3 regions of the Shewanella sp. SM20 genome follow, and region 1 is predicted to be linked to each of the others. Evidence: predicted binding sites of a transcription regulator. Region 1 holds the regulator's gene; each other region holds the start of a gene.
The links. The regulator sigma-54, encoded in region 1, starts transcription at its own class of promoters, with help from an activator protein. The targets are predictions, from matches to a motif close to GTTGGCACGNNNNTNGNNT.

Region 1 (10,810 bases):
TGTGGTGTCGGGTAGGTTGCCCCTTTGCCGAAGATAGCGCAGCACCACATCGATATTCACATCGGGTCTTAGGGTGACAGTATCTGTGTTCATCAAGCTGCCGGCGGTCTCATCTGGATAAGATAGGGCTTGTTCTACCCTCAGGCGATTTTGCTCCGTCATCGACTGCAACACTTGTTTGTAAACGGCGTCGGGAAGACTTCGCAGAATATAGGCGAGATCGTCGGTGTCCATGCTTGCTGTCGCTTTCGCGACTCGCTCAGGGCTCATGCTGCGGATCAGTGGGTCTTTGAGTTCTTCACTCAACTCATCGAGTATGTCGCCTATTTGTTCCTGATCGATGAGCTGCCACAGTACTTGTCTGGCACTTGGCGGTGATGATTCTAAGATCAGCGCGATATCTGAGGCGGCCATTTTTTGCAGCATATTGCGCACGTGTACGAACATGCCGCTGCTAAGCGCTTGGTTTAACTGGTCAAGACTATGTCCGGTGTGATCGTTTTCTGCATTATCTACGGGCATTTGTCCTCCATTGTGCGGCAAATTGGTTTGAGATCTTGGTGTTGGGCTATGATTTAGCGGTGACTAAGCGTCAGTCGATGACACAGATTAAGGCGGCTAAGGTAAGGCCAGCGCAATGACCGCTAGTGTAATCGCCAGTAGCTTGTATCGTTGAGCGACAAATGTTTTGCCATGTCTGAATGGCAAGTTTTTTAAACTAGACATGAAGTGAATCTAACTATGAAGTGCTTAGTGTGAAGTGAAACTAACAGGCTTCGTCAAACTTAGCGTCGATTAAGGCACAAATGGCATCGAGAGCCGGCTCTGCATCTGGGCCTTCGGCGATCAGCTTAATGGTTTTACCCATGCCAGTTTCAAGCATCAGTAAGCCAAGTACACTGGCGGCCGATGCTTGTTTATCGCCTTGGATTAAGGTGATGGTCGCATCAAACTCGGAAGCCAGTACCACCAACTTAGTGGCGGCACGGGCATGTAAACCGAGCTTATTACAGATGGTTATCTGACGTTCAAGCTTTGGCATTATTGAGCTCTCGATGACGGGCATACACTTTATGTTTACCGTTACTAAAGCGTTTGGCCAATTGCTCTGCGACGTAAACCGATCTGTGCTGTCCACCTGTGCAGCCAATGGCCACAGTTAAATAACTGCGATTGTTACGCTCGAGGTGCGGCAGCCAAGTCTCCAGTAAATTTTCGATTTGCCAGATGAACTTATTGACCAGTGGTTGGCGATTTAAGAACTCAGCTACGGGTTCATCCAAGCCAGTCAATGGCCGCAGCGCCAGCTCCCAGTGGGGATTGGGCAGGAAGCGCACATCGAACATAAAGTCGGCTTCGGTGGGCATTCCGTGCTTAAAGCCAAAGGACTCGAAGTTGATCACGAGTTCTTTATCGACACTACCAAGGAGAATTTGTCGGACTTGGTCGCTTAAATCATAGATATTCAAATTCGACGTATCTATGTAGTGATCGACCAGTTTTGACATAGGCTCAAGCAGTTTCCCCTCCAGCTTTATCGCTTCTTGCAAAGAGACTCGGCTCTTCGACAAAGGATGCAAACGGCGGGTTTCGCTGTAACGCTTGAGCAGAATTTTATCGCTGGAGTTAAGGAAGAAGCTCGTTAACTCAGTATCTGGAGGTAGGCTAGCGAGTTGTTTCACTAAGACCTTATCCTGCTCAGGCATGTTACGCACGTCGACACTGATGGCGACGAGATCGTTACTGCCTTTGAGTTGCTCAAGCAAACTGCCAATCAATGGCAAGGGAAGGTTATCGACACAATAATAGCCGAGATCTTCGAGTACCCTAAGGGCGACAGATTTGCCTGAGCCTGAGCGGCCCGACACTATGACCAGTTTCATCCAGTGATTACCTGATAGAGTTCCGTTTCATCATGCGTCTTGCGTAATTGCTTTAATATTTGCTTGTCGCTCAGCTTTTCGGCCATGCAAGACAAAGTACTTAAGTGCTGCTGACATTGGTCTGCAGGCACCAGTAGTGCAAATAAAATATCAACAGGTTGCTTATCGATAGCATCAAATGCTATCGGCTCTTCACACTTAATGAGTATGGCAATGGGCTGATCTATATCGGCTAGTCGACCATGTGGAATGGCGATGCCGTTACCTATACCTGTGCTCCCCATCTTTTCGCGCGCCACTAGGCTTTCGAATATCTCTTGAGATGAGAGGGTCGGGTACTGGGCAGCGACTAAGTCGCTGATGAGTTCCAGTACCTTTTTCTTGCTGCCCGGAGTGGCGCAGGTAGTGCACTCCGGCCGCAGTATGGTACAAAGTTCCATTATTAGTGTTTTGTTAACTTCTCTTTGTGTTTAATAACCTGACGGTCAAGCTTGTCAATCAGGGCGTCTATAGCGGCATACATGTCAGCATGCTCTGAAGTTGCAAAAACTTCACCACCTATGAGGTTTATTCTCGCTTCAGCAATCTGTTGCATTTTCTCAACATTGAGCACAACGTGCACATTATTGATCTGTTCGAAATGGCGTTCAAGTTTTGAAAACTTTTCTTCTACATATGCACGTAACGATTCGGTAATTTCGACATGGTGTCCACTTAGGTTTATTTGCATAGAAACGTCCTCCGATATCCACTGTAGGTTATAAACTTTTACGCTGATTAGAAGGTGGAATAAGCATAGCCTCTCGGTACTTCGCAATGGTTCTGCGGGCTACGTTGATCCCTTGTTCTGCCAGAAGTTGTGCCATCTTACTATCGCTTAATGGTTTTTTCTGGTTTTCCGCTGCCACCAGTTTCTTTATAAAGGCTCTGATTGCTGTGGATGAGCACTCACCACCATCGTCAGTCCCGACGTGGCTAGAGAAGAAGTATTTTAGTTCAAAAAGTCCCTTAGGGGTATGCATGTATTTTTGAGTTGTGACCCGTGAGATGGTGGACTCATGCATTTCTACCGCTTCAGCAATATCGTTAAGCACCATAGGCTTCATGGCTTCTTCACCATACTCAAAGAAACCTTGCTGATATTGCACTATGCAATTAGCAACTTTAAGCAAAGTGTCGTTACGGCTTTCTAGACTCTTAATAAACCATTTAGCCTCTTGCAGATGGCCGCGAATAAATTGGCTATCGGCTTGGTTTTTTGTGCTGCGTGCCATAGAAGCATAATGTTGATTTACATTGATTTTGGGCATGCAGTCAGGATTAAGCTCAACGACCCAGCGGCCATTTTTCTTCGACACAGACACATCTGGGATAACGTATTCGTCATTATTGGGCGTGATCAACAAACCTGGGCGAGGATTGAGGGTTTGGATGAGTGCTATACCATCCCTTAATTCATCTTCTTTTAATTTAGTCTTACGCATCAACAACCTAAAATCACGGGCGGCGATCAGATCTAAATGATCTTTGATCAGCATACGGGCGTTTTCTAGGTTGGGAGTATCAGCGGCGAAATGCGACAGTTGGATCAGCAGGCATTCACTTAAATCGCGGGCGGCAACGCCTATGGGATCAAAATGCTGAATGCGCTTGAGTACGGCTTCGACTTCGTCAAGCTCAACTTCAGGATTGCCCATGGCTTCGAGAATTTCTTCAGTGCTTTGGGTGAGATAGCCCTGATCGTCGATTGCATCAATAATGGCGGTGGCAATGGCTAAATCGGTTTCAGAAAACGGCGTGAGGTTTTTTTGCCATTCTAAGTGTTCGTACAAACCTTCACTGGTCTCGCCTTGGAAGGGCATATCGTCTTCACGACTGCCGCCGGGGCCTGAGTTTGGGGAGGCGGTAAACACTTCATCCCATGTGGTGTCCATGGGGAGCTCATCGGGCATGGATTCTTTGGTTAGCGACTCTGCCGTGTCTATGGTGGAGCTGTCTTTTTCTGGTGGCAGAGTGCTAGATTCACTGAAATCCGTATCGGATAGCGTTTGGTTTACAGGGGTTTTAGTGGCGTCGAATTGATCCTCTTCCAGCTCGAGAAGGGGATTAGAATCTAATGCTTGCTGGATCTCTTGCTGCAGTTCTAATGACGACAGTTGCAACAGACGTATGGCCTGTTGTAATTGTGGCGTCATGGTTAACTGTTGACCCAGTTTGAGCTGGAGTGACGCTTTCATGTTACCGCTGATCCCTACGTTATTATTGTTGGATGAGGTCGCTTATTATTATCTTGAGTGAAGCCCAATGGCGGTATAAATTGCCTCCATTGGCTTCGCTCGATTAACTATAGCCTGAATTGTTCACCTAAGTACACAGCCCTAACTTGCTGATTGTCTAAGATCTCTGCTGGAGTCCCTTCGGCAATCAGGTTTCCGTGACTCACAATATAAGCATGTTCACATACATCTAATGTCTCGCGGACATTATGGTCTGTGATCAGTACGCCAAGGCCGCGACTTTTGAGTTGTTCGATAATCTTCTTGATGTCGATAACCGAAATAGGATCGACGCCGGCAAACGGTTCATCGAGCAAAATGAACTTAGGATTAGCGGCTAAAGCTCGCGCAATTTCGACGCGACGACGTTCGCCACCCGACAATGACATGCCTTGGCTGTCACGGATGTGGGTGATATGAAACTCTTCGAGCAGATGTTCTAGTTCTTCTTCTCGTTCTTCGTTTTTAAGTTCTTTACGAGTTTGCAGTACGGCCATGATGTTGTCATGAACAGTTAGCTTACGAAAGATACTGGCTTCCTGCGGTAAGTAACCTATGCCTTTGCGGGCACGCAGATGCATAGGATCTGCGGTTAAATCATCATCGTCGATAAAGATATGTCCCTTATCGCTCTTCACTAGCCCGACAACCATGTAAAAGGTCGTGGTTTTACCCGCGCCGTTCGGACCGAGTAGGCCAACGACTTGACCGGTTTTTACCGTCAGACTGACGTCTTTAACCACTTGGCGACTCTTGTAACTTTTCGCCAGATTTTGTGCTCTTAAGGTGATTTGGGTCATTTAGAGTCCTGCTTTTTTACAGGTTTATCCGCCGGAGCGTCTGATTTAGCATCATCTTGATAGTTTTCAGGCTGAATAATAGTGATCACGCGATCGTCACCACTGCCAGTACTCTCGGCCATCAATTTCTGTTGAATCATGTTATAGCGGATTAAATTGCCTGTAACTTGGCTACCCGCTTGATCTAATGACGCCATACCTTTCAGTGTTAAGGTGCGGCTTGCCATATCGTAACGAATTTCTTTCGCGCTCGCCGATGCAGGACGGCCATCGTCTAATATTTGGCTATACGTAGCAGGGTTGCCTGTTGCGACCAAAGTTTTGCTATTTTCACCTTCAGCAGAAAATGCACGCAGTTCATTTGCTTGGATTTTTATTGAGCCTTGGGTCACTTCCACCGGACCAAAGAAGATGATCTGGTTGTTTTTGATATCCGCAGTTTGGCTCACGGCTTTAATTTTGACTTCTTGCTTTAAGTCGCCGACTTTCGCGAAAGCACTCATGCTCATAATTAGCATTAGGCTGGCAAGTAATACGTTATTTTGCTTCATATGTTCCTACTACCTGACTGGTCAATTGCACTTCTTGCGCGTTGAGGTCGGCATAAAGGCCTTGGCCTTGAATATTAAAATCTTTCCCTGTGACGTAAATGGTACGGTCAGAGGTCATTATCATAGTGTTGAGATCGAGTTCCAGATAACTGGTGGACAAGGTCTGAATCGGTTCTTCTGGGCTAATGGCATCGATAATAACATTATTTTCTAATACAACCTTGCCAGTTTCCTTGTTTAGCTTGCCCTGATCTGCCCTGAGTTGCCATTGTGCTTTACCTTGGTCTGGATAAACAAGATAAACAGGTTGAGTAAAGAAAGTTTGATTCGTTGAATCATAATGTTCCATGTGTTTCGCCGTCACACGGCTATTCACTAGTCCTTGCTCATTGAACTCAGCACTGCGCAGATCTTCAACGATGAAATCTGGGGTATTTTGATCTTTAACTCTGTTATCGGAATCACCGCTGTGTTTGTTCTGGACCTGCCAGTAAAGCGCTAGTGCAGTTCCAAAAAAAGCGATAATCGCGAGTGTCACACGACTCATATACTCATTCCATGGGCCGAAGTGAATTTATTTTGACTTAGGAGTAACAGATCTGTGAGTTCACGCAGTGCACCGTGGCCACCATTGAGCGTAGTGACAAAGTGGGCGTGCTGACGCACATAGGGATGACCATCGGCAACACTGACCGCTAAACCGACGACATTCATCACGGGGAGATCGACAATATCATCACCGATATAAGCCACTTCTTCTGGGGTGACACCATAAAGTGCGAGCAATGCTTCATAGGGCTCGAACTTATTATCTACGCCTTGGTAAATATGGGTAACACCAAGGGCTGTCATACGGTTTTCAACGATTTTGGATTGACGTCCTGTGATCACGGCGAGGTTGAAACCGCTGGTGAGTAGTGAGCGCACGCCATAACCGTCACGGGTATGGAAGGCTTTGAGCTCTTCGCCGCTATTGCTCAAGTAAATACGGCCGTCGGAAAACACCCCATCGACGTCACAGATTAACAGTTTAATCTTTTGCGCGCGTTGCCACACATCATCACTGATTGGGCCGTAAAATCCTTGCTGTGGCATTAAATGACTCCTGCTTTAACCATGTCTAGCATGTTAAGAGCGCCGATAGGATGGCGGTCTTTATCAATAACAATTAATCCGTTGATGTTTTTTGAGTCCATCACTTGCAGCGCTTGGGCGGCCAATACATTATCCGTGATCGTGACGCAGTTACGGGTCATCACATCGGCAATGGGCGTCGTGCGTAAATTCACTTCGGCATCAATAACGCGGCGTAAATCACCGTCGGTGAAGATACCAACCAGCTTGCGCTGATCATCAATAATCGCCGTCATGCCTAAGCCTTTCTTGGAGATTTCGTACAGAGCTTCTGTGATGCAAATATCGTGGTTGACGAGCGGTAAGTCATCACCGCTATGCATGACATCGCAGACTTTTAACAGCAACTTACGTCCTAATGCACCGCCGGGATGGGACATAGCAAAATCATCACGGGTAAAGCCTTTTGCTTGCAGCAGCGCAATGGCGATGGCATCGCCCATCACTAAGGTTGCTGTGGTACTTGAGGTGGGGGCAAGTCCAAGTGGGCAAGCCTCTTCTGGGACTTCAATACATAAATGCACTTTAGATAATCGCGCCATATTCGATTCGGGTTTACCCGTTACCGCAATAACAGGCACGCCCATACGTTGGATGACCGGCATTAAGGTGAGGATTTCGCTCGACTCACCAGAATTTGAAATCGCTAAAATCACATCGTTATCGGCCAATACACCCAGATCTCCGTGGCTGGCTTCACCCGGATGCACAAAAAATGCGGGCGTTCCTGTGCTGGCGAGGGTGGCAGAAATCTTATTGCCGATATGGCCCGATTTGCCCATTCCCATGACAATCACTTTGCCTGTGCAGTTGAGGATCAACTCGCAAGCCTCTGCAAACTCAGCCGAATCAACATATTGATAAAGATTGTCTAGGGCTGACTTTTCAATGTCGATAACTTTACAACCCCATTGGCGCAGTTGTGATTTGTCTACCATGTCTATCTCTCTTTTTGCATTGTCTTTGTCGCCCCATTGATGGGATTGGAATAGCACAATTTGGTACGCGATAAAGATGATATGTAATAGGCTTTCTGCCAAGTATTAGTTTGTTTTCAGACAATTTAGCTTATGTCTTACTGTGGTTTATTACCGAAAACAGCAAAACAATTGCGGCAGGCTAGAGCGATTGATCCGACTCGTCAAGTTCAGCTGCGTTAGCTATTCACGCACAATAACGTGTTTAGCGGCAGAAGGTCTTGAGCAATATCATCGTCTTTGTCGTTTATTTCAATGGATTTATCCCATATTGCAGCGGGTATTACCCTATGGGATGCCTCTATTGCGCAATTGCGTATCGACTCTCCCCGATAAAAGTGGGCAAAGAGTGAGCTAAGTGCGAACGAATTAGCCAATACTGCCAATTCTGCAACTAGGTTGAAAACATTAAGTAACATTTTACCTGTGCAGAGTGAAAACTTAGGGCGCATTTTCGCTGTAAATGAGGCAAATTGAAAGTATCGCAGGGCGATAGTGTCGATTCGGTTGTAGGTTAAAGCGCAATTACGTACAATTTGCGGCTCTTCGATTGGTCAGTCTCGGAAGACTAGGATCACCTCATTTGCAAATGTCGGAATCAAGCATGACTCAAGAACAAACGCCGTTGGTTGAGATCCGTAATTTGGGGTTTAGCCGCGGTCAGCGTGTGATATATGAAGATATTAGCCTGTCCATTCCAAGGGGCAAGGTGACGGCGATCATGGGGCCGAGCGGCATAGGCAAAACGACCCTGTTGAAATTGATTGGCGGCCAATTAACGCCTGACCATGGACAAGTGTTATTCGACGGTCACGATATCCATGGCGTGGGTCGTAATGAATTATTTAGTCTGCGTAAGCGGATGAGCATGCTGTTTCAAAGTGGCGCGCTGTTTACCGACATCAATGTGTTCGATAACGTGGCGTTTGCGCTGCGTGAACATTCTGGACTGCCTGAAGACATTATTCGCACTATCGTGCTGATGAAGCTTGAAGCCGTAGGTTTACGTGGTGCCGCTCAGATGATGCCAAGCGAATTGTCCGGTGGTATGCAACGCCGCGCCGCATTAGCTAGAGCCATAGCGCTTGAACCTGAAATGGTGATGTACGATGAGCCTTTTGCAGGGCAAGACCCAATATCGATGGGCGTGTTAGTAAAGCTTATTCGTGAGTTATCCGATGCGCTGAATCTGACTTCCATTGTGGTGTCCCACGATGTGGATGAAGTGCTTGGCATTGCCGATTATGTATATGTGGTGGCTGACAAAAAAGTCATCGCCCACGGTACCCCTGAAGAATTAAAGTACGCTGATAATCCGCAGCTGAAACAGTTTATTCAAGGTGCTCCGGACGGCCCTGTGCCGTTCCATTATCCGGCAAATGATTACCAGCAAGAATTAATGGCAAAAGGAGTTGGCAAGTGAAGTTAATCGACAGTATTGCCGACTTAGGCCGCAGCGCGATTGAGCTAGTGCTCGGTTTTGGCCGTGCAGGCCTTATGCTGTGGGGCGCGATTTTTCGCTGGCCACGCGTGCGTAAAGGTTTTCCATTATTAGTGCGCCAGATTTATGTGGTCGGTGTGCAATCTATGGTGATTATTTTAGTCTCAGGACTCTTTATCGGCATGGTGCTCGCACTGCAAGGCTACAACATCTTAGTTGGTTTTGGCACCGAAGAAAGCTTAGGTCCTATGGTGGCGCTCAGTTTACTGCGTGAGTTAGGGCCAGTTGTTACCGCGTTATTGTTTGCGGGACGGGCGGGTTCAGCATTAACCGCTGAAATTGGTTTAATGAAAAGTACTGAGCAGCTTTCTAGTTTAGAAATGATGGCGATTGACCCATTAAGGCAGATTATTGCACCGCGCTTTTGGGCTGGAGTGATCAGTATGCCATTGCTGGCGTTGATGTTTACCGCTGTAGGTATTTATGGCGGGCACCTTGTTGGCGTGGAATGGAAAGGGATCGACAGTGGTGCGTTTTGGTCGATTCTGCAGGCGTCTGTCGAATGGCGTCAGGACATAGTTAACTGCTTGATCAAAAGTGGTGTGTTTGCCGTAGTGGTCACTTGGATTGCGTTATATCGCGGTTATCAAGTGATCCCAAATCCGGAAGGCATCAGCCGTGCAACGACCCAGACTGTCGTTCAGTCGAGTCTCGCTGTATTGGCATTGGATTTTTTACTGACAGCCCTGATGTTTGGCCGCTAACGGAACACTGCGGATTTCGACACAGGTTAGATGGATTAACAGAGTGGTAGCTGAACATGTTGACACGAAAAATTGAATTATTAGTGGGTGTGTTTCTTTTAACAGGATTGGCCGCTTTTTTGGTCTTAGTCTTTAACGTCGCCAATATTGAAGTAAAAAGCAGCGATAGCACTTATACCATACAAGCCAATTTTACCAACATTGGTGGTTTGAAGGTGCGTTCGCCAGTCAAGGTTGGCGGTGTTGTCGTTGGCCGAGTGAGCAGCATAGATTTAGACCCAGTTAAGTTAGTGGCTGTGGTCACATTAGTGATGGACAAGCGTTACGATAAATTCCCTGAAACCAGTAGTTTAGCCATTTTGACTTCGGGTTTGTTGGGCGAGCAATTCTTAGGGTTAACACCGGGTTTTGTCGACGATGATGTCAGTATGCTCAAAGATGGCGATAAGATTGACGACACACGCTCGGCATTAGTGTTGGAGGAGCTGATTGGTCAGTTCTTATATAGTATGGGTTCGAAGGATAAATAGGGGTTACCGCTATGTTTAAAAACTTATCTCGTTTTTTATTGCTGTTAGTGATGGTTTTAGGGGCAACGAGCGCAGTCGCCGCTGATGTGGTTGTCGATACGACAGATCCGTATGCCATGGTGAAAGCCGTTGCCAATAAAACATTCGACCGTTTTCACAAAGATAAAGCATTAATCGACGCAAATTCAGACCATTTAAAGGTGATTGTTCGTGAAGAACTCATGCCTTATGTCGATTATAAATACGCTTCTTATAAGGTATTAGGCCAATATCTTAAGGATTCAACCGAAGAGCAACGCAATCGTTTCGTCAATGCTTTTGAAGGTTATTTAATCTCTACTTATGCCCAAGCCTTTACTGAATATACTAATCAAAAAGTGGAATTCTCACCTGGGATTGATTTCAGCAAAGAGAAAATGGTCGATGTAAACGTGCAGATCATCGAAGCCGGTCG
Region 2 (10,810 bases), on a different contig from region 1:
ACATGCTCGCTGAGAGTGACTATAAAATATTTGGCTGGGATCTAGACTGGGGACCAGAGGATTGGGGGGTTGCTTTTCCTGCTGAATCCATGGCCGATGGGGTTGAGCTGGTGGCAAAAGTCAATCAAGTGATCAACACCTGCGCAGGAACGACGATGAATCCGCTTAACAGTCGTACGCAGAACTTAGATTGTAGTGATGGTTTACATAACGGGAAAGTGGTTATCTTGACCCACGACTTCCTGTTTGAGAATGCTCACCGCGGACAAGGTGCAACCATCAACTTGCCTAAAATTAAGCGTTTTGTTGAAGAAGCTCAACGTCAAGGGTATCGTTTTGATACGCTAGATAACTATGCCCCTGCTTGGCAGGAGCAGCATAATTATCAACTACCTGAGTTTGTGTCCTATCAAGATAAAATCTATTCCCTAGTGCAAGCACATTTCTCCCAAAGCAATTGGCAACCGAACCAAACCCCAGCCTTGTGGAAAAACGAAAAGTAGTGATGTATTGGGCTGAGTATTTACTCGGCCCATCATATTTGTCGAGTAAAAGGCATGTTGCTGAACTTAGCCTGACAAAATTCAAAATAGCGGCATTTTTTACACTTTACCCACTTCGCTTTAACTCAGTATCTGTAATACTGCTCCGACATTGATTTGAAGTTTATCGGTGTTAGAAAAGTAGCGCATAACGAGCGCGATTGGGGAGAGAAGATGAGTACGTTTGTAAAATTAACCATAGCGGCAACCTTAGTGGTATTAGCCTTACTTGCTGCGGGTATTTACCGTTTCAACATGACCAATGATGATATTTATATGGTGATGGAAGATGGACAGGTGATGCAATACGATGAAGCCATGGCGCATGAAAAAACTCAGGCTCAGGCGAATGAGATCGAAACTGTGACACCTTTTGAGGTAAAGCCTGTGGCGAATGCATCGGAAGTGATGCTCAAACTCTTTAGCTTAAATACCGCCAATCCTGTTGAAATAACGCTGCCTGAGGGCGGCAAGTCCGTTGCATTGACTCATTTTATTAAGATCAAACAAACAGAGTTTGCTATGGGCGACTACCAAGATGGTGAGGTAAAAGGTCGAGCATTACTTGATTACTTACGCATTACACCGTTAAATTTCGATCCAGCTCTAGAGCCGGACACCCAAAGTGACGCACCGATTCAAGATGATCCTAAAATGCAAACTATGCCCTTTGTGGCGCCCTTTATTGTGACGACTCAAGGTTCAGGCGTATTTTGGTATCTTGGATTGTTTAATCTGGATTTTAAACACAATAGCTTGAAACACTTAGGCAGTGTCATGCTTGGCGATCGAATCGAAGTTGATAGTATTGAACCTGTTTATCCTTTTGAAGCCCCATTCAAAATTGCTGTGACTTATCGCGATAGAGCGTCTGACCAACCCATGTCTGAAAGCCCTGAAATAGTCAAAACCATAGAGATGGTAGTGAGTGAGACCAGCATACATAAGTAGCGTGTAAATGCCATTATGGATCTACGCAGGCTTATGCTAAGTTGTTTTTCGGTCAGTGGGTGATGTTTGCTTCAATAGCAAGCGTTAGCAGGTAATAGGTCAGCATAAGATTTCGACAAGGAGAGTGTCATGCAAGTTAGCAAAATCACTGGGAAATTTGATGTTAAGCTCACTCCTGATAGCCCCTATGCTACTGGTATTGGTGGTGTGACGTTAGGACGTATGGGCTTAGATAAAACCTTTTATGGTGAGCTTGAGGGTCGCAGCAAAGGGGAAATGCTCAGTGCTATGACGTCAGTCAAGGGCTCAGCTGGCTATGTGGCCATTGAACAAGTGGTTGGTAATTTGTGCGGTAAGCAGGGCAGTTTTGTATTACAACATTTTGGCATTATGACCGATGGACAAAATCGTCTGATCTTAGAAGTGATACCCCATTCTGGGGCGGGGGAGTTGCTGGGGTTAACTGGCACTATGACCATCAATATTGAGAATGGCCAACATTTTTATGCATTCCAGTTTGGCTTTGAAGCTTAGTTTGACTTTGAAGCTTAGTTTGGCTTTGAAGCTTGAGTAACGCCTGCGTTTTAGCTCAGTTTTCTGTAACTCTTCTCCTTTATGATCATTCGAGTCATCTTAATTCACTCCTCTTAATTTAAGTGAGTAAGTCTTTTCGATTGAGTCTGAAAATGGACATAAAAAAACCAGCTGAGGCTGGTTTTTTTGATTCTTTTTTCATAAAGCACTATCGAACCTTGAGTCTAGATCGGCGTGCTGTTACTTAAAATACGTTTAATTTAAAAAATGCCGTTGTCGCGAGAGTTAAGACACTTTTTTAACAACTTTAATTTTATCAACGACCTTTTTCACATCGTCGGTATTTTCGGCAATTTTCAGTGCTAGTTGACGTTCGGCATCGCTGGCAACTTCACCTTTCAATGTCACTATGCCATTGGCAACATCCACATTAATTTGGGTGCCGGATACGTCAGTTGAAAACAGTAAACGCGTTTTGATGACAGTGGCAACTTTAGAGTCAGTTAAGGTGGCAACAACTTCACTGGTGCCTTCTTTTTCATTCATCACAGTGAGTTGGTTATCGACATCTTTCACCCCATCTAAACTCTTGATGAGCTCTGTGGCGAGGGCTTTATCCACACTGCTTTCCACTTTACCTGTTAACGTCACTTTACCATCTTTGACATCTGTAATGATGTCGAAGGAATTGAGATTCGTGTTGAGCAGTAAAGTGGTTTCTGCTTTACCATCGATCCACGCATCCTTGGTTCCGCCTTTCCAATCTTGGGCGGCAGCCACATTTAAACTGATTGAACCGACAAGTAAAGCCACTAGTACTGATGCTGTTGTAGTTTTCATAATCATATCCTCCGTTGTTTTCTCGAAGCTAGATAATGCGCCAATCGTGCCAATGTTTTTAAGGTAATGATTTTTAATGTTTTAATTGTTTTATTTGGCGTTTTTATACCTTAGCGTTTTCCTTTTGGTCGGTCTTTTTTACCGACAAAATGTAATTTTTTCTGGCATGCTGAGCCATCATTCGAGCATAAAAAACCGCACTCATCAGTGCGGTATTATGTCTGTAGTAAAAGTGGAGGGGAGTCGGTTAAATATGGCTCACTTAGCGACAGGGAATTAATGGTGATTGAGCGATCCCGTACCGTCGTAACTCATTTGCAGCCAAGCGGCACCCTCTGCAAGTTGGTTTGCAAGTTGTGGCTGATGCGCTTGCCTTACTGCTTGTTTTATTTGGATTAGCACTTGCTGCTCTATATCGACAAGGGCGGTCATAGCCTGCGAAATTTGGCACTGTTGCAGCAATTCTGTTGCTTGAGTATAAGTGACGGGCACGGTGTGACTTAGGCCATTAATTGGCTCGTCAGCCAAACGTCTCAGCTGTTCAAACCGAGTTAACATTCGTTGGTGGATGTTAGCTTTGGCGGAAAAAACACGCTTAAGATTATAGTCTTCGACATACCTCCTCGCTTGGTTGTAAAATGTGAGTCCTTCCTGATTCAGCTTGATGATTTCATCGATCAACATGATATCGGCGCGGATATCAGTCTGATGTTGCACAACATTAGACTTCATTATGGGCCTCCTAATGCCAGTGTTCGACATAGATTGTTTAACTGCTTGGGTAAACTGATTTCGTTTCGTTCAGCTACCATGCATATTCTGTTCTCGTTTTTAATGATATTTTAACAGGCTGATTTTTAGACTGATATTCTCAGTTCATCGAGATATCATCTTAGAACATCGGCAACTATTACCGTTGCTGTTGTTAAAATTTCATGGCTGACATACAGTAGTTTTTCATACAGGGAGTAGATACGCATGGCTCGACTGACACTTTTTTATCACTTGCAGGATGTTGGCGCCGAGCAAGCAATCATCGAACTTGCTGGCGCTGCTGACTTTAATAAGCTACGCAGTGTCGATGACTTGCCTTGGATAGAGCAGCTAGGGGCAAATCACGTCGATGTTGCCATTATTGAGTTATCCAGTCTTAGTCGTGAAGATTACCTTGTGCTGCTGGATAATGCGGCCATGTCAAATATTGAGTTTATTTTTCTCTCCGATGGTCAGCCAAACCCTAATCTTGATCAGTTAATGTCTCATTTTGCTGGTTACCACTTTCGCAAACCTTACGATATGCCGCTAATCAGCGAAATTTTTGCTGATTTTGCACAGTATTTAGCGTCATCGCCTAATCGACTGCATCCTTTTGCTAGCGAGCTAGACCAATACGGTTTGCTTGTTGGTTCATCAGCTCCTATGCACAAGCTATACCGCACAATTCGTCGCGTCTCTGCTACAGGCAGTAATGTGCTGATTATTGGGGAAAGTGGGGTCGGGAAAGAACTGGTTGCTAATACCATACATCTTGCCAGCCCTAGGGTAAACGAGCCTTTTATTGCAATTAACTGTGGTGCATTAAGCCCTGAATTGGTCGACAGTGAGCTGTTTGGTCATGTCAAAGGTGCATTTACGGGGGCGAATCGCGATCACAAAGGCGTATTTGAACAGGCTGAAGGCGGAACCTTGTTTCTCGATGAAGTCACTGAAATGCCGATTGATCATCAAGTGAAGTTACTCAGAGTGTTGGAAAATAGCGAGTATCGTCCTGTGGGTGGCGACAAAGTGCAACGTGCAAACGTACGTATTGTGGCAGCGACTAACCGTGATCCCATAGTGGCGATAGAGGCTGGGTTATTTCGAGAAGATTTGTACTTTCGTTTGGCTCAGTTTCCCATTCGCGTTCCGCCCTTACGGGAACGTGGCGAGGATATTATTGGGCTTGCGCAGCATTTTCTTGCCTATCGTAACGTGGCCGAAAAGCAGAATAAGAGCTTAGCTGAAGACTGTATTCAGATGATTGCTAAGTACCCTTGGTCTGGTAATGTGCGCGAATTAAAACATGCTATTGAGCGAGCCTATATTCTGGCCGATCAGGATATTTTACCCAGCCATTTACAGCTACCTCAGACGAATGAAGTGGGTTTATGTGGTGGTGAACAAGTTGTTATCCCCCAAGGCATGCGCTTAGATGATTTAGAGAGAATCGCTATTTATCAAGCACTAGAAACCACTCAGGGTAATAAAACGGATACCGCCGAACAACTGGGGATCAGCGTTAAAACCCTCTACAACAAGCTCAGCAAGTACGAGCAGCAAGTCGAGACCGGTGAAACGACTGCTGAATAAACATTAATTATCAAATTAATATTGAAACAGAGCTAAACTTTATACTCTTTTTTTTGTAAATAATAACTCCTATTCTACAGCCCTTAAACAGAAAAAGCGGAGATAGAATATGAAACACTTATTAACAACAGCATTATGGCTTTCTTTGACAGCCAGTAGTTTTGTGAACGCCACCCCAGCAGTAGGAAGTCTTGAAACAGTCGCTGAATTGCCAATACGACCTGGCAATGTCAGCGTCACTGCACAAGGTCGGATTTTTGCCACAGTACATCCATTTGATACACCATCAGGTTTGCAATTGATTGAAGTTAATCGTGAGACCAACGCTTATAAAGCTTGGCCTTCAATGGATTTGCAAAAAACATCGACAGCCAATACTGCTCAATTTGATACCTTATTAGGTATTGCTCAGGACAAGGCTGGACACCTCTGGACCGCAGATATGGGGTTAGAATTAGGCCCGACAAGGATTTGGGGATTTAACATTAAGGACGGCAGTCTATATAAACAAATCGTCCTACCACAAACTCTCGCGCCTAAAGGCAGCTTTATGCAGGATCTGGTTGTCGATTCACAAAAAGGCTGGATTTATTTAGCCGATATCGCCAACCCTGGCCTCTTAGCGGTGCGTATCGACGATGGTCATACAATACGTTTTTCAGGTCATAGCTCGCTGCAGGCCGAAACGGATGCAGTAATGAACATAGATAACAAAACAACATTGTTTAATGGCAAAGTCGCCAGTGTCGCGGTCAATCCAATCAGTTTATCTGCCGACGGAAGTACACTCTATTATGGTGCAATGAATGGCACTCACTGGTATCAGTTATCGACTGCGGCTTTACAAACAGGCAACGATGATAAAATTATCGCCACGGTAAAATTAGTCGGAGCTAAGCCTGTATCAGATGGCGCAGCAACGTCCAAACAAGGTAATCATTACTTTACCAATTTGAACCACAATGCCATTTCCATGCTAGATAACAAAGGCACGCTAACAACAGCGGTCAGTTCTCCACTACTGGATTTTCCAGATAGTGTGCAATTTGGTGAAACAGGCTGGTTATATATTTCAGTGAATCAATTGCATAAAGCAAAAGCCTTTAATGGAAAAGCCGAAACCGCCAAACCGCCTTACCGTATCATGCGACTCTGGACCGGTGAGGATACTGCTGCGGGTCAATAACACCTTAGCTGCAACTGCAAAGTTGCAGCTTATATTTGCAGTATGAGTTATATCGCAACTGTTTATTTACGTTGATGTGAGTCTTTGGTTTAACTCGAAAGCGTCTAGAAATGAGTTAGGTGTTGATTGTGCAAACTATCAATGCCTTTTATTGTGACTGGCACAGGTCAATATTGAATGGTGAGATAATTTTTGGAACAAGGAACAAGTTCAGTGAAATTCAATCAACCTTCTAAAAATGCATTTTATATTCAAACTCTGAGTACTCAGTACCGACCTCTATTATGGCTGTTTGCTGCTGGGTTATTACTGCTTGGTTTACTCTGCGCCAGAGCAACCTATTTACAACCCGATCCGATACTACAGCTCGTTCTCGGCTGGGTAACACTGTTTCTATTGTTACCCGTGTTACCGACTGCGTTTGTTCAGCAACAGTGTTGGTTAGATGTCGAACGACAACAATTGTGGCTTGGCAAAGGCGTTATTAATGGCAAATCGCTTGGCTTATGGCGCTGGCGGTCCTATGCCTTTTCGGATATTCACTCCGTGCAACTCTATCTGCTGCAAACAACCCATTGGCACCAGTTCGAGCGTAATCGCCAAGCAGAAGATATCGTTGAGCATTATCTCGCTTATCTACAATTGCAGCAGCCTAAGGGCGCGCAACTAAAATTGGCTAACAGCACTGATAGAAAGGAATTACAACAAGCGTTGCAGCAATGTGCGCAGGCAATAGACTGTAAATTTCAGGATTTTAGTAACACCACTCAAAAATCACTTCCCAAAGGTAGTGAATTTAATTTCATGCGGGTACTGGTTCTGCTGGTTATATTTATTTTGTTGAATATTTTATATTTTTTGTTCGTTCTATAAATGCTCAGTCATCCAGCCTAAAAAGTTAGGCTGGATGTCCTCCACAACGATCACTCATCTTGCCCAGTGGTTTCCTGATAAGGAACAAACACTTTAAGAGATGCTGGCTGGACTTCAATAGTGAGATCCGCTGGCTCAAATACTTCACCATCAATCACATATTTACACTTAGGCTGGCTGCTGATAGTGACCTTTTTAGCATGGGCATGATGGACTTTACTTGCACTCGCTTGTTGATCTCGCACATTTTTATTGCCTTCTTTCATCCATCCTGCAATCGCTAATTCAGCGAGGCTAAGCAACTGCTCTTTGGGTTCATCGCCAGCATCCAACCAAGTAATGTCGAGCAACCCGTCGGTCATGTTTGGTTCGCCATCGCCCTGCGCCAACACGCTGGTAAACGGTGCGGCATTGGCAACGATTAGGCTATGGGTCGTCAATGTTGTGGGTTTTGCATCATCTAAGCTGAGCTGGATGGTTAAAGTGATATCGGCATTCACTGCGCGCCATAAGCCATCGAGGTAGGCAAACTGGCCGAGAGCATTTTTACGCTCACGGTTTGCGGATTCAATCATTTGTTGCTCAAACCCTATGCCTACAAGCAACAACACTAACGCCTCATTACAACGCGCGGTATCAATGGCTTGGCAATGCCCTTGAATAATATTATCCAGCGCCTGAGAGATAGGAATAAGCTTACTGCCTAAACCAAAGAGGGCATGACTGAGGGCATTAGTTGTGCCAAGAGGAATGATGCCTAAGACGATATCCGTATCGACGATTTGAGAGGCCACTTCAGTCACAGTACCATCGCCACCACAGGCGATAATGATATCAGCGCCTGCATTACGGGCTTGCTCGGCGAAGACATTTGCGGTTTCGTCTGCTGTTGTGAGTTTTAAAGTCAGGTCAAAATAGGCTTTGAGTTCATCTTGGATTTGCTCGCGGTATTCTTGCCATTTCCCGCCACCAGAAACTGGGTTGGCGATAATCCACGCCACTTTGTGGATGTTAATTTTCCCTTGACTGAGCATGCGATCTAGCGCGCGTAATTGCCATTTGTTTAAGCCAGCGGTTTTGCGGATTTGCTTTATCTGTTGCAGTACTTCGGCGAAGTGCTGTTGTTTATCTTTACAAACCAAATAAGCGGCGAGTACAAGCACTGAGCGGCCACGACCCATAGCACAGTGAATGAGTACCTGTTTATTGGCGCGCACTTGGCGGTGCAGCCAGTTAACGGCTTGATTGAGTTGGGCGCTGGTCGGTACGCTATGGTCGAGGATGGGAATATTTAAATACTCGATATGATCTTCAAATTGCGACCAATCTAAGCCATCAAATTCAGCGGTGACATCCAGAATGGCAGTGATCTTATTGGCTTTAATCGTTTCCAGATCTGCGGAAAAGAGTCTACAGCCGAGATACAGATGTTCATCAATCCTCTGCATGGGCGGTACTGAATCGTATTTTCTGGCCCAGTGATTATAGAGTCGACTGCCTAATAAAAAGGGAATAAAACCCCAACGAATATACCAAGGAATAGTGCCATCTTGGCGTTTTCTAAAAATACTGGCGAGATTAAACCAATAGGCTGAACCGACTAAAAACAGTGACAGACTTGTCCATGCACAAATGAAAGTGAGCAGGGGAGAAGTGTCTGTTACTGCAAAATAGGCTAACAATACTGCACCTGCAGTGTACAAATATTTGATGTGGATCTTCGTTAGCATGCAAGTCCTCCAATGCCATTGTTCTTGGTTAAAATCGTTGCACTTGAATGGATAGATGTCGAGATGAGAGATGCAGAAATGAGCGAGTCTAAACCAAAAGGGTGGCAGTAGACGAGTCTATTGCCACCCTAAAGTGAGGTTTGTTTAGCACTTAGTATCTTTAGCTTTAACACCTTCTTTGACTTCTTCACAGGCATCTTCGATGGCATTACCTGTATCAGTCATTACTTCATCGATTTTTTCGCCCGCGTCTTCGGCTTTGTTATCACTACAGGCCGTTAAACCTAGGGCGAGTAATAATGCGAATGCAGCACTTGTCATCAGGGTAAATGGTTTCATATCTATCTCCTTTTCTAAAAAAATTATAGTCGCGGTGATTTACCCTTAAGGGCATTGATCAGCAGAGAAATCACTAATAACACAATAAATATGAAGAAAATGATTTTCGCTATTCCCGCCGCTGCGCCAGCAATCCCAGCAAATCCTAACAACCCGGCAATCACGGCAACAACTAGAAATACTAATGTCCAACCTAGCATAATAACCTCCTGCCCTTGTATTAATCCTTCTCATGACCGTTTGTGTCACTTGTAAGGTAACGGCTAATGGCTCTTACTTGATTGCGATCTTAATGCCAACTTTAAAAATTTTAAGTAGTTAATTGATTTTAAATATAATTTAAATCATTTTATTTAAAATGGTGTGAGTGAATTAAAAGAGGGGTAGGCAATTTTTACCTAAGCTTCGGTAAGAGTTTCAGCCTAATACGTTGAATCAAAGACTGTGAGCTGATGTCGTCCATAAGTAAAGACAAATAAAAGCCGACACTGTGAGTTTGTGTCGGCTTGAAGATATTATGATCTTATAATACAAGATGATAGGAGCTAAATACGTTTAAAAACGATTTAATGGTTTCCAGCGCTGCAGGCTAACTGGAATGCTCGCGCCTTGGGATAACAGCAAGTTAATCCGGGATTGATACGCCGCGCCCACCATTAAATGTTTGGCTAAATCCACCGCATTACGGGCCTTATAGTCATCTAAATAACTGCCTTTCGCCCAAGCATTAAATGCACCTAGCGCTGGGCCTGCCCAAATTTGGTAATCCATTTCGCGGCCGACTTCACCTGTGTTTGACCAGCGGCTCGAAAGACCTAAATACCAGCGGAAAATCAATGCCATCTTACGTTTTGGGTTATCCAGCGCGCGCTCGATTTGCTTGGGATCGCGCTCGTTAAAGTGGGCGACTGTGCCAGCCCAAATGTCATCGAGTGATGAGCGGAACACTTGCTCTTCGAGCTTTTTACGCTCGTCCGCAGGGATGGCATCAATCGAGTCGTAACGGGTGTAGATTTCATAAAGCTTATTGGCGCGCATCGGGAACAGAGTGCCGCGCTTAACCACTTGTAATTTCACGCCCATTTCGAACATATCGGCGGCAGGCGCCATAGTCACATCGGCCATTTCTGTGGTGGCGAGTAACTTACGGGTGTGTTCGCTGGCGCCCGCTTCGACGCAAGCTTGGTTGATAGAACCTGTGACGATGAATGCCGCGCCCATGTTGAAGGTGGCTAATGCTGCATCGGGTGTACCGACGCCGCCGCCTGCGCCAACACGGATTGGCGTTTTATATTGATATTTAGCTTGGATTTCATCTTTTAGTGCCAAAATTGTCGGCAATAGCGTGACCAATGGACGATTGTCGGTATGGCCGCCAGAGTCGGCTTCGGCTGTTATGTCGTCCGCCATTGGCACAAGTTGCGCCATCGCCATTTGATCTTGGCTGATAAGGCCATCACTTACTA
Region 3 (10,810 bases), on a different contig from region 1:
TTAGTGGCATCGAAGTTAGCTACGTTTGCGACAGGATTACTTGCAGAATCGAGCACTTGCAAGTTAGTACCGCCAGCACCATTATCAGTGAAGTTAAATGTATATGTATCAGCAACATAAGTTGTAGCATCAGCAATTTTTGCTGTTTTAACGCTAAACTCCCCCTGCTGGCTGGCCAAATAATTGACGCTATAATCACCAAGTCCATTGGGTGCTTTCATAAACGCGCTATCGCCAGGGATGTTTGTCCCCATGGCAACACCCGTTTGTACTAAACTATTTTTGACGCCAGAGTCGCCGCTATACACTATTTTAGGCGGCGTCGAGTTATCAAAAGCAAAAGGTTCTTTATCGGTACTGAAACCAGAGAACATATAATTGCCAGATTCATCCTTACTATTGGCAATAGAGAGCAATTCTTCTAAGCTGCCTTTCATCTCTTCGGCAATCATTTGCCGCTCAGTTCCTGAGAGTGTGCCGTTTATCGCTCGCATAACTTGCTCACGCATAGAGCCAGTTAAATCTTCAGCACTACCGAGTTTGCTTTCTGCCACAGCAAGACGATTTGTCGCATAGTCAATATTTTTCATAAACTGATCGACGAGTGCATTTTTCTGATTCAGATTATCGATACCCTGTGACGCCACAGGATCATCACCAGCAGTATTGACTTTCTTACCACTGCTCAATTGGTCAAGAATTTTGCTGGTCGCCGTTTGCTTTTGCAGCACACTGGTAATGCTTTGATTAAAAATCTGCGCGGATGATAATCGCATAGTTAAATCTCCTAACGCACTGAGGATAATAAGGTGTCAAAAATCTGCTGTGCAGTCGTCATGATCCGCGCAGAGGCTTGATAGGCTTGCTGAAAACGCATTAAATTTGCTGCTTCTTCATCTAAGTTCACGCCCGACTCACTCTCTACTCGCGCATAAGCTTGTTGATACACGGCCTCTGCCGAACCAACACGCACTTCAGCCGCTTTCGTTTTACTGCCTACCTCGAGCTTAGTGTTCTCGAACACATCAGCTAGGGTCGACTTTCCCCCATTCATCACCTTACTTTCGCTCAACTTAGCCATAGCAACAGCATTAGAGTTATCCCCCTCTGCGAAGGATAAATCGAAGGTAAATCTGTCATTGCCTGCAGCCGCTTTGCTGTCAACTTCAAAGGTAAAACCAAAAGCGCTAATACTCGGAGGCGTATAAGGGGCTGCAGCCCCAAGGGATGTTCCCGCGGCGTCGAATGCTTCATAGGTTGGAGGCACAACTGTGGTATCGAGCTTTATCGTCAACTCACTGCCCGTTACAGGGAAATTTGCGGCATTACGATTGCTAATTTGAGTCAACTTCACTTGGGTATTGCCCGAGTTAGCGGCATCTGCAGTAATCTTTGGTGATGCGGCGGCAATGCCTTTAGGGTCTTTCATGACCACTTCAATGCCATTTGAAGCACCTGCTGTCGGGCGAATGGCAAAACGATCGCCAGACGCCATAGCGCCCGCTTTTATATCAATTGAAAATCCAGATCCACCCGATAAAGTCGAGCCAGTTAACGTCAGTGGCGTAATTGCCCCCGTTTTCGAATCTCTAAGCTCATAAGTTGCAGGCGCGGTAAATGACAGTTCGTAGGCACCACCAGTTAATAAACTGGTGTCATCTATGGTGACGCCTAACGTTGCATTACCTGTATTACCAGAAAAACCTGCTGCACGGCCCAAAGACATCATAGGATCGTTGATATCTTTGAAGATATTGGTACCAACTTGCCCATTGAGGTCAATACCTTGTGCTTGCATTTTATTGAAGTTATCAGCCACGCCCAAGGCTAATTGATCGAGCTCATGACCCGCGGGAATTAACGTTTGATCACGATAATCAAAAATGGCCCCTAACTGACCGCCAAGTTTACTCGGATCAACAGTGACACTTTGCGAACCAATACTTGAAGTCAATTGGAGCTCATTCGGAAATGGATCACCCGCTTGGACTCCCATCGTCATAGCAATTTCGCCAGAAACCAACATCACTGAGCCACCGAGCATTACGCTCTTAGCACCATTTTCTAATGGAATAACATTCACTTGAGCGTACTGGCTTAACTCTTGAACAAGTGCATCTTGCTTATCAAGCAACTGCGCATCCTGATTCGGCGACTTCATTAACTCTAGGTTTAAATTTGCCAGTTCTGTACTGATCTCATTGATACGCTTAGTCATACCAGTGATCTGGTCATTGGTCTGATTAAGCTGGCCATTCAAATACGACTGCATCTGATTAAGACTGCTGGCAACTTGCTGTGCGTTTGTTAGGGTCGAACTCCGAATACCCAAATCTGCAGGCAAATCAGCCACACTATTCAGCCCCGAAAACAGGTCATTCAAGCTTTGTGGCACAACTTTACCTACCTGTGAAAACAGCTGATCTAGCTCACTCAATTTACCGTAGCTGGCTTCGGCGGCACTTAACGTTGTTTGGCCAATGCGTAACTCTCTTGCGGCATAGTCATTGTAGATACGCTTAACGTCATTAACGTAAGTTCCTGTGCCATAAAAACTACTACCAAAACGCTGCGATTCAAGAGTCGACTGGGTTGCCACTTGTCTGTGGTAACCAGCGGTATTGGCGTTAGCTATGTTATTACTGGTAACACCCAGTTGCGACTGGGAGGCAAGCACCCCAGTTCGCGCTATATTCAGTAGATCAACGGCCATTAGTTGACACTCCTATGAACAAACAGGGTTGTAAGATTCATCATTTGTCTTCTCCTGGCAGAATTGATTTCAGTTCTTCACTGATCGACTGCATCACTTTAATCACTTTTTCAGCGTATCGAGGATCAGTGGCATAACCCGCATCCTGCAAAGCTCGGATGAATTGAGTAGGGGAAGCGGCCACTTTTTTCGCATCTTGATAACGTTCACCTTCGGCAATGAAGGACACAAAATCGTTAAAGCTATGCTCGAAATCACTATAAACTCGGAAGTCAGCTTTTTGCTGGACAGCAACACCGTGCTCAAATTCTAAGGTACTGACGTTAGCCTTATCACCTAACCAACGACGATCAGCTTTAATGTTGAATAGGTTATGACTCGGCGCACCGTTATTGCCGCGGACGATTTTTTGTCCCCAGCCAGTTTCCAGTGCCGATTGCGCCAACAATACTTCTGGTTGAGTACCTAATGTTTTTGCGGCTTTTTCAGCATGTGGATATAAGGTCGCTAAAAATTCTTCTCGACTACCGAACCTGACAATTTTTTGGGTTTCCCTAAATGCTGCCGTCGGCAAAACTTGGCCGCTAATCACAGGTTCTACCACTGAAAGTGATTGTTCACTCCAGCTCGGCTTAGGCGTATCGATAGCCAGTGAACGATTAGGCGCATCAATGTCCATTGATGAATTTGCATCTTCAGCTCTATCCGGTTCAAATACAGGCCGAGCGATAGCAGCCGGCACACCATGATTTACAACTGTGGGTTCAACCACAGGAGCGGCTGAACTCTGCATAGGCACATTAAGCGCTTTATCGTCGTGGAGCATTTTCATTCCACCATCGTCACGCAATACCGATGCAGGCGTGAAATGACTTGTTTCGGGAGAGAGTTGCTGCACCATCATATCGGCAAGGCCCAATACACCTTTGTCAGATAAATCGACCGATAACTGCTGATCGCGCATCTGCTCGTAAAACTGAGTGTATTGGCTATTGAGTGGACTATCAGACTGAAAAACCGCATTGGCATCGCGCATACTTTTCATCAGCATTTGCACGAAAATACCTTCAAATTGTTGGGCAACCTTTTTCAAGGCGCCCTTCTCATCTTTCTGAGCCTGGGCGCGGAGTGAATCTAGCCCGCCCAAATCAAGAAAATGTGATGAACTTGAAAGCTTTTCCATGATTTTCCCGACAGAAATTAGATGATGATAAGTTCACCATGCAAAGCTCCTGCCACTTTTAATGCTTCAAGTATTGCTAACACATCTGAAGGGGCTGCACCGACTAAGTTAACCGCTCTAACCAGCTCATCCAGCGTAGTGCCTGGATTAAACATAAACATACGGCGGTCACTTTCTGTTGCTGTAATCGTACTATTACTCGTGACGGTTGTTTGACCATTTGCCAACGCGTTAGGCTGCGAAACCTGTGTCGCCTCCGCAATAGTGACAGTCATGCCGCCATGGGTAATCGCCGCAGGGAGTAAGCGTACGTTTTGCCCAACCACTATGGTTCCAGTACGTGAATTAACGATCACTTTGGCAGATTCCTCTGCGGGAACAACATCGAGGTTTTCAAGCGTTGCTAAAAAGGAAACCCGTTGTGATACATCACGTGGAGCTGTTACCTGAACAGACGTCGCATCTAAAGGACGCGCCATATCAGGACCTAATAGATCATTGATCGCATCGGCCATGCGCTGCGCAGTAGAGAAGTCCGAACGACGTAGGTTAAACGTCAAATAATCGCCAGTTGAAAATGGGGTCGCTACACTACGCTCAACAATTGCGCCATTCGGTATACGACCTACAGTTGGCGTATTTTGAATCACCTTTGAACCATCTAAACCATCGGCACTAAAACCACTCACCACTAAACTACCTTGGGCGATCGCATACACATTACCGTCGACCCCTTTCAAAAAGGTCTGTAATAAGGTGCCACCGCGTAAGCTTTTGGCTTCGCCTAAGCTAGATACCGTCACGTCAAGATCTTGACCAGGTTTGATAAAGGCAGGCATATCCGCGTGTACGGCTACCACTGCAACGTTTTTAATTTTCGGTTTGACGTTGTCAGGAAGATTAATCCCAAAGTTTTTGAGCATAGTCATAAAGGTCTGCTCGGTATAACTGGTTTTTTCCCCCGTTCCCGGCAAACCGACCACTAAGCCATAACCAATCAACTGGTTACTACGCACACCTTGCACATTGGCAATATCTTTAATTCGTTCAGCCTGACTAGGTAGAGAAAACACTAGCATGGCAACGGCTAACACCAGTTTATATTTCATGATACGACTCCTTAGAAGGGCCACCAGTCGCTCATAAAGAACTGGCTTAACCAGCCCACTTTTTGAGCATCTGCGAAAGTGCCTGTGCCACTGTATTGGATACGGGCATTAGCCATTCGCGTTGAATCGACAGTGTTATCGGGTTTAATGTCCTGCGAGCGAACGAGACCAGTGACACGAATAAACTCATCACCATTATTGATTGAAATCCATTTTTCACCACGGATCACTAAGCTGCCGTTGTTCAGCACTTGCATCACGTTTGCCGAGATACTGCCATCTAGACTATTGCTCTGATCCGCATCCGATTCACGCTTAGTGTTCATGCTATCTTTGTAACGCAAATCAATTGGCACTCCGCCAATGGACACATTACTACCACCAGCAAAGATGGGATCTAAGCTCATGTCTGAGCCTTTTTTGATCTGATTGCCTGCACTCTTCTTCGCCTGAGTCGATTCCTTCAATACGATAGTGATAATGTCACCGACTTTATGGGCGCGTATATCCGAATACAAGCTAGATGCTTGGCTGTCTTGATAAATAGAGCCAGTTGCGGCAATTTTTGTCGGCGGCGCCTCTGGGTATACCGGCGCGTAAAAGGGATCATCCGCAAGGGGTTTCTTTTGCGTCGAGCTACAGGCTGCAAGCAATAACGCGACGGCCAACACAAGATATCTAGCCATGATGTTTGCCTCTATAAATTCTGAGTCACATAAGACAGCATCTGATCTACCGCTGAAATCACTTTGGAGTTCATCTCGTAAATGCGCTGACTTTCGATAAGGTTCACCAGTTCCTCGGTCACGTTCACGTTAGAGGTTTCTAAGGCGCCTTGACGAATAGCACCCATGCCATCTAACGAAGCGGTACCTTGAATTGGCGTGCCGCTCGCACCAGTTTCCGTATATAAGTTTTGTCCCATAGGATCTAGACCCGATGGATTAATAAAATCCGTCATAGTCAACTGACCCACGACTTGGTTCTCAGCGGTACCCGGCGTTTTTACTGAAACTTCACCCTCTGCTGAAACGGTAATACTGGTCGCATTATCAGGAATAGTGATCGCGGGTTGTAGCAAATAGCCAGAACCTGGAGTCACAATCTGACCCGTATCGTCTAAGGTAAACTGACCATTTCGAGTATAAGCAGTGGTTCCATCAGGGAGCTGGATTTCAAAAAATCCAGGACCTTCAATCATAAGATCCAGCGAGTTATCCGTCGTCAGCATGTTACCCTGAGTAAACATTTTTTGAGTGGCGACGACTTTCGTACCCGCACCTATGTTTAATCCGTTGGGTAGCTTAGTGTTAGATGCACTAACACCACCCGCTTGGTTAACTGTTTGATAGAGTAAATCTTCAAATACTGCGCGGCTTTTTTTGTAGCCCACAGTGCTAGCGTTCGCTACGTTGTTTGAAATCACTGAAATATCAGTTTGCTGTGCGTCTAAGCCAGTTTTACTAATCCATAACGCCGGATGCATAATCTATCTCCTAACTAATACGCATTAATGAAGATGAAGCGCGATCATTCTCTTCCGCGGTTTTCATCATCTTGACTTGCAATTCAAACTGGCGCTGAAGATCAATCAAAGACACCATTTCATCAACAGGGTTAACGTTACTGCCCTCTACGGCACCACTTTCAACTGTGACGAAAGGGTCAGCTGGTGCAGGTTCGCCTGACATTTGTCGAAATAATCCATCTTCACCACGCATCATCTGCGCATTGCCGGGATTAACTAACTTCAATCTCGCCACTTCTTCTATCACTTCAGCAGTCGCCCCTTGAGGGCGAACAGACACTATGCCATCCTGTGAAATTGACACTTTATCAATAGGTAATGGCAGCACTATCGGGCCAGCATCCCCCATCACGGGATTGCCTCTGTCGTTATACAACATGCCCGTCGCATCGAAACTGAGACTACCGGAACGGGTATAAGCTTCACTGCCATCTTTCGCCTGAACGGCAAACCAGCCATCGCCTTTAATGGCAACATCGAGATCCCGTCCAGTGGTTTTTATCGGACCAGAGCGAAAATTAGCTGACGGAGATTCTGTCATCGCAAACACCCTTGAAGGCAACCCTTCACCGAAGGCTTGCATCGATCTGGCCTGCGCCATATCTGATTTAAAACCATCGGTATTAGCATTGGCTAAGTTGTTCGCACGGAGTGCCAGCTCATTCATATTTTGCTTAGCGCCACTCATGGCGACATAAAGGAATTTGTCCACAGACTGCTCCGTCAAATTTTCTACATGACAATATCCAAGCAAGCATCATGCCAAAAAAAATAACGTTTAATTTACTGATAGAATTGAAAAATATGAAAATGAAGTGATTTGACGGCAGGATAAAGGCTAAGTGTTGCCACTGGCGGCAACACTTAGTTAAATAAAGTAATGATTAGCGGATTTGTAATACGGTTTGTTGCAGCGTGTTATTCACTTCAAGGGTACGAGAGTTCGCTTGGAAGTTACGCTGTGCCGAAATTAAATCGACCAGTTCAGTAGTTAAATCGATGTTCGATTGCTCTAACGCCGATGAACTGATGCTACCAAAAGTTCCACTATTTGCCTCACCCGCTAACGCTGGACCTGAAGCTAAACTGGCTTTCCACGACGTATTACCCACTTGCGTTAAACCTTGTTCATTAGCAAAACGAACTAAAGCAACCCGTGCTAAAGGCACGGTTGAACCATTAGAATAACTCGCGGTCACTAAACCATCTTCGCCGATTTCAACGTTAGTTAAGCGGCCTACAGTCGTACCATCTTGCGTCAACTCAGTTGCACCAAAAGGAGCAGCATATTGCGTTGGGGCATTAAACTTCACAGTCAACTCTTGAGTACCATCGGCACCTGGCCCTAAAACACCTGCACCACTGACGCCCAAAGCCTCAGTCTTGACTATAGCAGGATCACTACCAGTGTAGACACCAACAGAATTGAACTTGAGTACAGAGCCTTTCCAACCACCAGCAGTTTGAGCTGTGCCCGTTGCATCAGGCGTACCATCGCCGGTGGTATCTGTTTGATAAGTACCAGCAGGACCGGCTAAATCGACTTGCTTTCCATCAACAGCATAGTAAGCCACCCAATTGTTCTCACCATTGTACGAACCATCTTTGGGCTTAACAAAATAAGTGGTCATAATATGTGGCTCACCGAGTGAGTCATAAATTGTCATTGATGTAACGTTATTGTAGGTTTTTGCATCTAGAGGATCGAATGCCGCGGGGTCGAGTGCACTTTCCTTAGCATTTAAGTTCATTTGTAAAGTAACATTCTCAGTCTTTACAGGGCTACCTGCAGTGTCTGGTATTTGTACCGGCTTAGCCGTCGTTAAACTCACTGATGTCGAGTTCCCATCTTTATCCACAGGGAAAGTTTGCAAATAATTACCAGCAGAATCAACCATGTAATTATTTTTATCGACCTTAAATGCTCCAGCACGGGTAAACGAGTGGTCTAATGTACCCAGTTCAGAGGCAGTAACGAAAAAGCCACCCCCTTTAATCGCCATATCAAGGGAGTTATTCGTCAACTGTAAGCTACCTTGATGGAATTGCTGTGCCACTTGGCTCGTCGCAACACCACCACCGACAGCAGTTTTAGCATTTGAAAAAATAGAATTAGCGTAAACATCCGCAAATTCAGCACGGGACTCTTTAAAGCCAATGGTGTTCGCATTAGCAATGTTATTCGCCGTAGTGTTTAAATCTTTCTGCGCGGCAGAAATGCCACTCAATGCAATGTTAAACGACATAATTCACCTCTACACTTGACTCAATTCATTTATGAGCGACTTACGCCCAATTCGGATACTGCAAAAATTCTTTTAGGCAAACTTAGGTTTCAGACACAGCTAACACATCGGTTAACTTGATGCCCATACCGCCTCTCAAGTTAAGAATCGCGCCAGTACTGGCCGTACCGAGAGAAACGCTGGTCACATGAGCATAGGTCGAGACTGGCAATTCTTGGGATTTCCCATCCACTAAACCACTCGCCTTGATCGTATAGTTACCTGCGGTTACAGGGTTTCCGTCTTTATCGAGGCCATCCCAGTTAACATCGACATTGCCCCCCTTACTGCCATCAACTTTAAAGGTGGTCACAACTTGGCCTTTCTCATCCTCAACACGTACAGTAACTTCAGGAATTTTAGCTGGCGTGCTAATCACACCTTTTATTGTTGGGCTTTCAGCTGAAATGTTACCTGTATCAGTTGGGATCAACACCTTGCGACCAACAAGTCCTGATGCCTGTAATGCTTGGCTTGATGTCATAACATCGTTTAAATTAACGATTTCCTTATTCAACTTAGTAATACCATCAACCGTCGAGAATGATGCCATCTGCGCAATCATTTGGTCGTTGTCGACGGGCTTAAAGGGATCTTGCATCGATAACTGTTGGCTTAATAACGAGAAAAAGTCATCTTGAGTTAACTGCTGGCTTTTTGCTTCCGGTACTATTGACTCTTTTGGCAAACGTATGCCATCAAGAAACGGATTACCCGTTGAGCTGGTTGATGAATTCGTCGTAACGGCATTTGGCTGACTCTTATTTTGAGCCGTCTGCGCCGACGCTTGGTTAATTTGATTAATGAGGCTCACAGCTTACCTCCTAAGTAACACATGTTATTTACCCATCCCAAGTGTTTGTTGCAGCATAGACTTAGCTGCTTCAGCGACTTGAACATTCATTTGATATGAGCGCGAAGCAGAAATCATATCTGCCATTTCTTCCATGACATTAACATTCGGTTTATAAATAAAGCCGTCCGCATCCGCCATAGGATGATCGGGCGAGTATTCTTTCAGTAGTGGTTTATCACTTTCTACAATGCCTTTTACTGCAACGCCTTGAGAAGCTTGTTGCTGACTTTGGGCTTTAGCCATTTCGGCTTCAAAAATGGGATGACGGGAACGATAGGTCTTATCTACACTACTCGAGACGGAATCCGCGTTGGCTATGTTGCTCGCGGTGGTGTTTAGCCTGACCGATTGAGCAGACATTCCCGAACCAGCAACATCAAATATGCTAAATAAACTCATGATTAATCCCCTCTCAACGCTTTCTTCATGCCACTAAACTTACTGTCTAAAAAACCTAGCGACATTTGATATTCAAGTGCATTTTGCATGAATGCCGATTGTTCCTGTTGGATATCAACAGTATTACCATCACCGGTATCGGGTTGATTTGGCACACGGAACTTAACAAATTGCCCAGTCAACTCCGCAAGCCCAAAATGCTTATCTGGCTCTTGCATTTCAAGACTATTTCGCTGCTGCTGTTGGCCTCGAGCGGCCTGCATTGCCGCAGAAAAATCAACATCGCGGGCTTTGTAATGTGGCGTATCTGCGTTAGCGATATTGCTTGAAATAACTTCAGCCCGCTGCGCTCTAATACCGAGAGTGTATTGATGCACACCCAGTGCATTATCAAAATTGATCGCCATAAAATTGCCTCCTCGTGTTCTCACGAAAATAAAGCAATTCATGTGCCAACATCAGGAAAATTTTGAGAATAACAACAAGGATGAGCAAGTGATGGGTAAAAAATTACCGACAATTGTCGGTAATTTTCTTTAGAGCGGCTGAGTTAAGTCTTTTTCTGGTAATAAATGCCAGGGTTACAACGAACCATATCAAACTCGTCCGTTAAACCAGCGATAGATTCTGATGCACCGAGAAATAAAATCCCTTTGGGATTGAGAGCGGCAGCGAATTGCCGCAAAATTTTTGCCTTTGCCTCTGGTGCAAAATAAATCAGCACATTGCGGCAAAAG

Region 2: the regulator sigma-54 is predicted to act here: its motif matches at 2,903-2,921, upstream of L5M18_RS09800 (BON domain-containing protein).
Region 3: the regulator sigma-54 is predicted to act here: its motif matches at 7,282-7,300, upstream of flgF (flagellar basal-body rod protein FlgF).

What each region holds. Positions count from the first base shown of each region.
Region 1 covers NZ_JAKKRK010000031.1:44,321-55,130, reverse strand. The annotation lists gene mgtE (magnesium transporter) at 1-522, opposite strand, end outside; gene L5M18_RS14080 (HPr family phosphocarrier protein) at 767-1,042, opposite strand; gene rapZ (RNase adapter RapZ) at 1,029-1,883, opposite strand; gene ptsN (PTS IIA-like nitrogen regulatory protein PtsN) at 1,880-2,323, opposite strand; gene hpf (ribosome hibernation promoting factor) at 2,326-2,613, opposite strand; gene L5M18_RS14060 (RNA polymerase factor sigma-54) at 2,642-4,120, opposite strand; gene lptB (LPS export ABC transporter ATP-binding protein) at 4,228-4,959, opposite strand; gene lptA (lipopolysaccharide transport periplasmic protein LptA) at 4,956-5,510, opposite strand; gene lptC (LPS export ABC transporter periplasmic protein LptC) at 5,497-6,057, opposite strand; gene kdsC (3-deoxy-manno-octulosonate-8-phosphatase KdsC) at 6,054-6,605, opposite strand; gene L5M18_RS14035 (KpsF/GutQ family sugar-phosphate isomerase) at 6,605-7,582, opposite strand; gene mlaF (phospholipid ABC transporter ATP-binding protein MlaF) at 8,226-9,044, shown strand; gene mlaE (lipid asymmetry maintenance ABC transporter permease subunit MlaE) at 9,041-9,826, shown strand; gene mlaD (outer membrane lipid asymmetry maintenance protein MlaD) at 9,883-10,356, shown strand; gene L5M18_RS14015 (phospholipid-binding protein MlaC) at 10,368-10,810, shown strand, end outside.
Region 2 covers NZ_JAKKRK010000019.1:28,517-39,326, reverse strand. The annotation lists gene L5M18_RS09815 (polysaccharide deacetylase family protein) at 1-503, shown strand, start outside; gene L5M18_RS09810 (hypothetical protein) at 717-1,493, shown strand; gene L5M18_RS09805 (DUF3224 domain-containing protein) at 1,623-2,027, shown strand; gene L5M18_RS09800 (BON domain-containing protein) at 2,313-2,867, opposite strand; gene L5M18_RS09795 (hypothetical protein) at 3,144-3,599, opposite strand; gene L5M18_RS09790 (sigma-54 interaction domain-containing protein) at 3,846-5,216, shown strand; gene L5M18_RS09785 (major royal jelly family protein) at 5,326-6,402, shown strand; gene L5M18_RS09780 (hypothetical protein) at 6,616-7,275, shown strand; gene L5M18_RS09775 (diacylglycerol kinase family protein) at 7,326-9,005, opposite strand; gene L5M18_RS09770 (hypothetical protein) at 9,150-9,344, opposite strand; gene L5M18_RS09765 (DUF1328 family protein) at 9,368-9,544, opposite strand; gene pfaD (eicosapentaenoate synthase subunit PfaD) at 9,900-10,810, opposite strand, start outside.
Region 3 covers NZ_JAKKRK010000007.1:5,432-16,241, forward strand. The annotation lists gene flgL (flagellar hook-associated protein FlgL) at 1-776, opposite strand, end outside; gene flgK (flagellar hook-associated protein FlgK) at 788-2,713, opposite strand; gene flgJ (flagellar assembly peptidoglycan hydrolase FlgJ) at 2,754-3,896, opposite strand; gene L5M18_RS04630 (flagellar basal body P-ring protein FlgI) at 3,914-5,005, opposite strand; gene flgH (flagellar basal body L-ring protein FlgH) at 5,017-5,691, opposite strand; gene flgG (flagellar basal-body rod protein FlgG) at 5,703-6,491, opposite strand; gene flgF (flagellar basal-body rod protein FlgF) at 6,502-7,245, opposite strand; gene flgE (flagellar hook protein FlgE) at 7,418-8,779, opposite strand; gene flgD (flagellar hook assembly protein FlgD) at 8,862-9,632, opposite strand; gene flgC (flagellar basal body rod protein FlgC) at 9,657-10,073, opposite strand; gene flgB (flagellar basal body rod protein FlgB) at 10,076-10,480, opposite strand; gene L5M18_RS04670 (CheR family methyltransferase) at 10,624-10,810, opposite strand, start outside.